Regions from separate parts of the Enterobacter cloacae complex sp. 394I7 genome, predicted to be linked through region 1. Evidence: predicted binding sites of a transcription regulator. Region 1 holds the regulator's gene; each other region holds the start of a gene.
What was found. The regulator Fur, encoded in region 1, represses iron uptake genes when iron is present. The targets are predictions, from matches to a motif close to ATAATAATGAGAACNACTATCAA.

Region 2: exbB (tol-pal system-associated acyl-CoA thioesterase) is a predicted target of Fur. The motif match lies at 1,382-1,404, and genes of this name have one in related genera.
Region 3: sufA (Fe-S cluster assembly scaffold SufA) is a predicted target of Fur. The motif match lies at 1,046-1,068, and genes of this name have one in related genera.

The regions. Positions count from the first base shown of each region.
Region 1 is NZ_JBXWCR010000001.1:199,370-201,638, reverse strand. It holds gene fldA (flavodoxin FldA) at 1-471, shown strand, start outside; gene fur (ferric iron uptake transcriptional regulator) at 760-1,206, shown strand; gene AC2FAP_RS00950 (ChiQ/YbfN family lipoprotein) at 1,315-1,644, opposite strand; gene chiP (chitoporin ChiP) at 1,692-2,269, opposite strand, start outside.
Region 2 is NZ_JBXWCR010000002.1:133,210-135,478, reverse strand. It holds gene AC2FAP_RS11700 (hypothetical protein) at 1-113, shown strand, start outside; gene exbD (TonB system transport protein ExbD) at 159-584, opposite strand; gene exbB (tol-pal system-associated acyl-CoA thioesterase) at 589-1,320, opposite strand; gene metC (cystathionine beta-lyase) at 1,572-2,269, shown strand, end outside.
Region 3 is NZ_JBXWCR010000001.1:861,426-863,694, forward strand. It holds gene AC2FAP_RS04185 (MerR family transcriptional regulator) at 65-793, shown strand; gene sufA (Fe-S cluster assembly scaffold SufA) at 1,107-1,475, shown strand; gene sufB (Fe-S cluster assembly protein SufB) at 1,484-2,269, shown strand, end outside.

The sequences.
Region 1 (2,269 bases):
AACATTCAAAAACAGCTCGGTAAAGACGTTGCCGATGTGCATGACATCGCCAAGAGCAGCAAAGAAGATCTCGAAGGCTATGACATCCTGTTGCTGGGTATCCCAACCTGGTACTACGGTGAAGCCCAGTGTGACTGGGATGATTTCTTCCCGACGCTGGAAGAAGTGGACTTCAACGGCAAGCTGGTCGCCCTTTTTGGCTGCGGCGATCAGGAAGACTACGCTGAGTACTTCTGTGACGCGCTGGGCACTATCCGCGATATCATTGAACCGAATGGTGCAGTTATCGTAGGCCACTGGCCGACTGCCGGTTACCACTTCGAAGCGTCTAAAGGCCTGGCCGATGACGACCACTTCGTGGGTCTGGCGATCGACGAAGACCGTCAGCCAGAACTGACCGCAGAGCGCGTTGAGAAGTGGGTGAAGCAGATCCGCGAAGAACTGCACCTGGACGATATTCTTAACGCCTGATTGTTAGTGTGGCGCAACCCCGGTTGCGCCCAGGAACCGGGTCAAACGATTAAATTAATCGCTACAATCTTTTAACTTTTTCGCCCAGACCTGTACAATGTCTCCCAGGTAAAATGGGGTGCCATTGAGTAAGTTTGTCGGTGATACCACGTTTTTATAAGCATACTTTGCCTGAGACTTGCAGTTTTCATTTAGCCATGGCAGTTCTATAATGAGACGCATTATTCCAGGTGCATTTTCTGTCACTTCCTCCAGAAGTGAATCGTTTAGCAACAGGACAGATTCCGCATGACTGACAACAATACCGCATTAAAGAAGGCTGGCCTGAAAGTTACGCTTCCTCGGTTAAAAATCCTTGAAGTGCTTCAGGGTCCAGACAATCACCATGTCAGTGCGGAAGACCTTTACAAGCGTCTTATCGACATGGGTGAAGAGATTGGGCTGGCAACCGTCTATCGCGTGCTGAACCAGTTTGATGACGCGGGCATTGTTACCCGTCATAATTTCGAAGGCGGTAAATCTGTATTCGAACTGACCCAGCAGCAGCACCACGATCACCTGATCTGCCTGGATTGTGGCAAGGTCATTGAATTTAGTGATGATTCCATCGAAGCACGTCAGCGTGAAATCGCTGCTCGTCATGGTATCCGCCTGACCAACCATAGCCTGTATCTGTATGGTCACTGTGCTGAAGGTGATTGCCGCGAAGACGATCACGCACACGACGCCAAATAAGTCGAACTTTCATACTCTGAGCCAGCCGCAAGGTTGGCTTTTTTTTGCCTGTCACCCGGCGAAAAAAAGCCCGGTAAGCACAGCGCCACCGGGCCTTAACACGCTTAATTAATTTCCGTTGTTACTGCGTATTTCCTTCCAGATCTGGTCGCAACGCTTCGCCACTTCCTGATCGTTACCGGTTTTACGCGCCTGAATGCAGGCCTGATAGTCCATCACGCGAACATTTTCCTGCGTCGCAAACTGCTCATGCGCCTTCTCTTTCTTCAGCACATTCAGCACGCTCTGGCAGGCTTCAATTTTCTCCGGTGAGCCTTCAGCGGTGTTAATGCAGGCGCTGTAAGCCTCCTTCAGGCGAGAATCTTCTTTCGGTGCCGGGTCCTGGGCGCAAGCCACCAGCCCCGAGGCCAGCAACGCGACGATTACCATTTTTTTCATCATGTGCAGTCTCCATTCCGGCGGGACGGAACCCGCCGGAGCGTTCATCAGAAGATAGTGAATGGTGCGATAACCATGAATTTCACGTCACGTTCATCCTGGAAGATGTTGCCGTAACCGCCCGCGTAGCTTGGAATATCAGAGTGGTTGTCATACTGCGTGAAGTGCAGCTTGAACATCGTGCCTTTCGCACGTCCATCCTGCACGGTATAGATGGCATCCAGGCTGTAAGAGGACTCTTTCAGACGGTAGTTCGGTTCGTAGTACGCATCCGGTGTGGCCATGTCGCCCGGTTTGGCGTCCCAGGCATACGCGTAGGAGGCGCCCACCGCCCAGCCCGGCAGGTTCCAGTTTTTCAGGTCATACATTGCGCCGAAGAAGACCGCTTTTTCGCCGTCGGCGTTGAAGTCAGAGCGGTTATCCCACCAGATATCCAGACGACCGTTGGAAGATGCGTAAGTCGGGGTCATACGCTGCAGGAAGTAGCCCTGCTGCCCTTCCGCCTTCACCCATGTCCCTTCCAGACGCAAATCCACCTGCCCCACTTTGTAGCCAAAGGTCAGCGCCTGCAGCCAGGCCGTGCCGTCATAAATATCGTTGACGCCACCATCGCTGACTTTGTCTC
Region 2 (2,269 bases), on a different contig from region 1:
GCAAACTGTCTGACGGCGAGTACCGCACGTCAAACGTCACCTGCGTTGCGCTTGATGAAGACGCGCTGGCGTCCCACGCGCCTGCACCTGCGTCCACTGAGACAAAAAACTGATCGCCCGACACGCATAAAAAAAGCCGGCTTTCGCCAGCTTCTTTGTTATTTCGCGGCCGCTTTCTCTTCGCCGACCAGCCCAATCTTGAGATAACCCGCCTGATGCAGCGTGTCCATTACCTTCATCATGGTTTCGTAATCGACGGTTTTATCCGCGCGGAAGAAGACCGTGGTGTCTTTCTTGCCGCCGGTGAGCTGATCCAGCGCCGGGATAACAGACTGATCCGTCACCGGGTCGTTGCCGAGGAACATCGATTTATCCGCTTTCACCGACAAATAGACAGGTTTCTCAGGACGCGGCTGCGGCTGGCTGGAAGAGGCAGGCAGATTCACCTTCACGTCGACCGTCGCCAGCGGCGCAGCCACCATGAAGATAATCAGCAGAACCAGCATGACGTCGATAAACGGCGTCACGTTGATTTCATGCATTTCGCCGTTATCGTCCAGATTTTCGTTAAGACGCATCGCCATACAATCAACCTACGCGCAGTTTAGACGCCGCATGCACCGGTTTAACGGAGCTGGCATTGAGGTCAAGATCGCGGCTTTGCAGCAATAGCACCTGCGCGGCGACGTCACCGAGCGTGGCTTTATAGTTGCCAATCATACGCGCGAAGATGTTATAGATGACGACCGCAGGAATGGCCGCGACCAGACCGATTGCGGTCGCCAGCAGCGCTTCGGCAATCCCTGGCGCAACCACCGCCAGGTTGGTGGTCTGCGTCTGCGCAATGCCGATAAAGCTGTTCATGATGCCCCAGACCGTACCGAACAGACCGATGAACGGTGAGATCGCCCCGATAGTGGCCAGATAACCGTTACCGCGGCCCATATGGCGGCCAACGGCAGCAACGCGACGCTCCAGGCGGAAGCCGGTACGTTCTTTAATGCCTTCGTTATCTTCACTGCCTGCGGAGAGTTCCAGCTCGTTCTGTGCTTCGTTGACTAACAGGGTGGTCAGGCTTTTTCCATGGAAGGATGAGGTCATGTCTAAGGCCTGATCCAGGGAGCGGGCTTCAGCCAGTTGCTGTTGTTCCCGCTTGAGGCGACGCTTCTGCGACAGCAGTTCGACGCTCTTACTGAAGAAGATAGCCCAGGTGATCACGGACGCCAGAACCAGGCCGATCATCACAATCTTAACCACGATGTCAGCATGATGATACATGCCCCAGACGGAGAGATCCGTCTGCATCAAATTATTACCCACTCTGTATCTCCAGGACGCAAATCACAAAATCTGACCGTAATAATATCAAAACGTCGTCGAATTGATAGTAGTTCTCATTAGTATTTACATACTGCCGTAATTTTCGTTCACTTTCCTTGCGCTTACGCAGTAAAAATTTCTTATGCGTATTTTTGCTAATATTTTCTGCTTATTCGATAAGCCCCCGGGTGCAGATTTTTACAATCGTGGTAGTCTGGACGTCCAGACGTATAAAAACAGGGTTAGCGAACATGACAAAGAAGCATCTTGATACCACGCTGGTACAGGCAGGACGCAGCAAAAAATACACTCAGGGATCGGTCAACAGCGTGATTCAACGCGCCTCCTCGCTGGTATTTGATACCGTCGAGGATAAAAAAATCGCCACGCGCAACCGCGCCAAAGGCGGGCTGTTCTATGGCCGTCGTGGCACGCTAACCCATTTTTCACTTCAGGAAGCCATGTGCGAACTGGAAGGCGGCGTGGGCTGCGCCCTGTTCCCCTGTGGTGCGGCGGCAGTCGCCAATACCATTCTGGCGTTTGTGGAACAGGGCGACCATATCCTGATGACCAATACCGCTTATGAACCAAGCCAGGATTTTTGCACCAAAATCCTCAGCAAGCTCGGCGTGACCACCGGCTGGTTCGATCCGCTGATTGGCGAAGGTATCGCTGAACTTATCCAGCCGAACACGCGCATTGTGTTTCTGGAATCCCCAGGCTCTATCACCATGGAAGTGCACGACGTCCCGGCTATTGTGAAAGCAGTGCGCAGCAAAGCCCCCGAGGCAATCATCATGATCGACAACACCTGGGCGGCGGGCGTGCTGTTCAGGGCGCTGGAATTCGACATTGATATCTCTATTCAGGCAGCGACCAAATATCTGATTGGTCACTCTGATGGCATGATCGGTACTGCGGTATCCAACGCGCGCTGCTGGGATCAACT
Region 3 (2,269 bases), 660 kb from region 1:
TGGTTTGTACAATCTGATAAGGTTGGTCTGGTTGGGTATGGAAGTTCTAAGCGTGAGGGAGTTAATGGCCTATTACAGTATCGGCGAAGTGGCCGAACGATGCGGTATCAACCCCGTTACGCTGCGTGCCTGGCAGCGCCGTTATGGATTGTTGAAGCCGCAGCGAAGCGAAGGGGGCCATCGTCAGTTTGACGATGAAGATATCCTGCGTATTGAAGAGATCAAACGCCTGATGAAAAGCGGCGTTTCGGTCGGCAAAGTCAAAGGCTTGCTGGAAAACAAAGAAGTGATGACTCAGGGTAACTGGGCATCAATCCAGGAAGAGATGATGACGGTTTTGCGTTATGCCAGCCCGGCAAAGCTGCGCGCCAAAATAGGCGAATTCCGCCGCGATCACGCGATGGATGCGCTTATCGATAATATTATTTCTCCCGTTCGTCAGCGAATGAATCAGGATCAAAATACGGTGCGTCATATGGCGAGCCTGCTTGACGGTGTGCTGATAGAATTTGCTGTCGCAAGCCTGGCGGAGTCACGTAAGAAAGCCGGTAAAGATGCTCTGCTTATTGGCTGGGAGTGCGATGACCGCACCCACCTGTGGCTTGAGGCTGCGCGTCTGGCACAGAAGGGGTGGCATATTGACGTGCTGGCCGACCCGATTGATTCCCCTCGTCCGGAGCTTTTCCCTGGGCAAAGAATTTTCGTCTGGACCGGTAAAGCGCCGACGCCGCGTCAGCAGGAACTGCTTGACCACTGGCGTGAACAGGGTTTTGTTGTCTCCTTTCATCATTAATTTCCGCAGGCCTTGAAGGCCTTTTTTTTTGCTCGTCGTTCCCCTGGATAAAATCTATCTTAAAAATAGGCATTTCCGATGCATATTTTACTTTTCCCCTTTACTCCGCTTTTCTGATTCGATAACCCATTATTTTTCAAAGTATTGAACAATTAAATCCATCCCGCCCGCATCCGCTGACAGGGTCTATGCTTAATAAAAGTATGCAAAAAGGGCGATTTAGCCCAATGCCCCTGCTGACAGAGGGTTGAAGTGATAATCGTTATCACTAACATGGTGTTATGCCCTGGGGCTTATTAGATGAGGTGGACCTATGGAACTGCATTCAGAAACCTTCAATCCTGCCGACTTCGCCTGGCGTGGCTTAACGCTCACGCCAGCGGCGGCGGCACATATTCACGAACTGGTGGCGAAAAAGCCAGAGATCCTCGGCGTGCGCCTGGGGGTGAAACAGACCGGCTGCGCAGGATTCGGTTACGTGCTCGATACCGTCACAGAACCCGAGAAAGATGATCTGGTATTCGAAACTGACGGCGCAAAATTGTATGTCGCCCTGCAGGCCATGCCGTTTATTGACGGCACGGAAGTGGACTACGTACGTGAAGGTTTAAACCAGTTATTCAAATTTCATAACCCGAAAGCCCAGAACGAATGTGGGTGCGGCGAAAGCTTTGGGGTATAGGCGGTACTATGTCACGTAATACTGAAGCAACGAGTGATGTTAACACCTGGAGCGGCGGCCACCTCAATTATAAAGAGGGGTTCTTTACCCAGCTGCAGACCGATGAACTGGCGAAAGGCATCAATGAAGATGTCGTCCGGGCGATCTCGGCCAAACGTAATGAACCTGAATGGATGCTGGAGTTTCGTCTGAGCGCCTTCCGGGCCTGGCTGGAAATGGAAGAACCTCACTGGCTGAAAGCGCATTATGACAAGCTGAACTATCAGGATTACAGCTACTACTCTGCGCCATCCTGCGGGAGTTGCGACGACACCTGCGCCTCACAGCCTGGCGCTGTGCAGCAAACCGGTGCGGACAACAGCTTCCTGAGCAAAGAAGTGGAAGAGGCATTTAACCAGCTGGGTGTGCCCGTTCGCGAAGGGAAAGAGGTGGCGGTGGACGCCATTTTTGACTCCGTCTCAGTGGCGACAACCTACCGTGAAAAACTGGCAGAGCAGGGGATTATTTTCTGCTCTTTCGGCGAAGCGATTCACGAGCACCCTGAGCTGGTGAAAAAGTACATCGGCACCGTGGTGCCGAGTAACGATAACTTTTTTGCCGCGCTCAACGCGGCGGTAGCGTCTGATGGCACCTTTATCTACGTACCAAAAGGCGTTCGCTGCCCGATGGAGTTGTCGACCTATTTCCGTATCAACGCGGAAAAAACCGGTCAGTTCGAACGCACCATTCTGGTGGCCGATGAAGGCAGCTACGTCAGTTACATTGAAGGTTGCTCCGCACCGGTCCGTGACAGC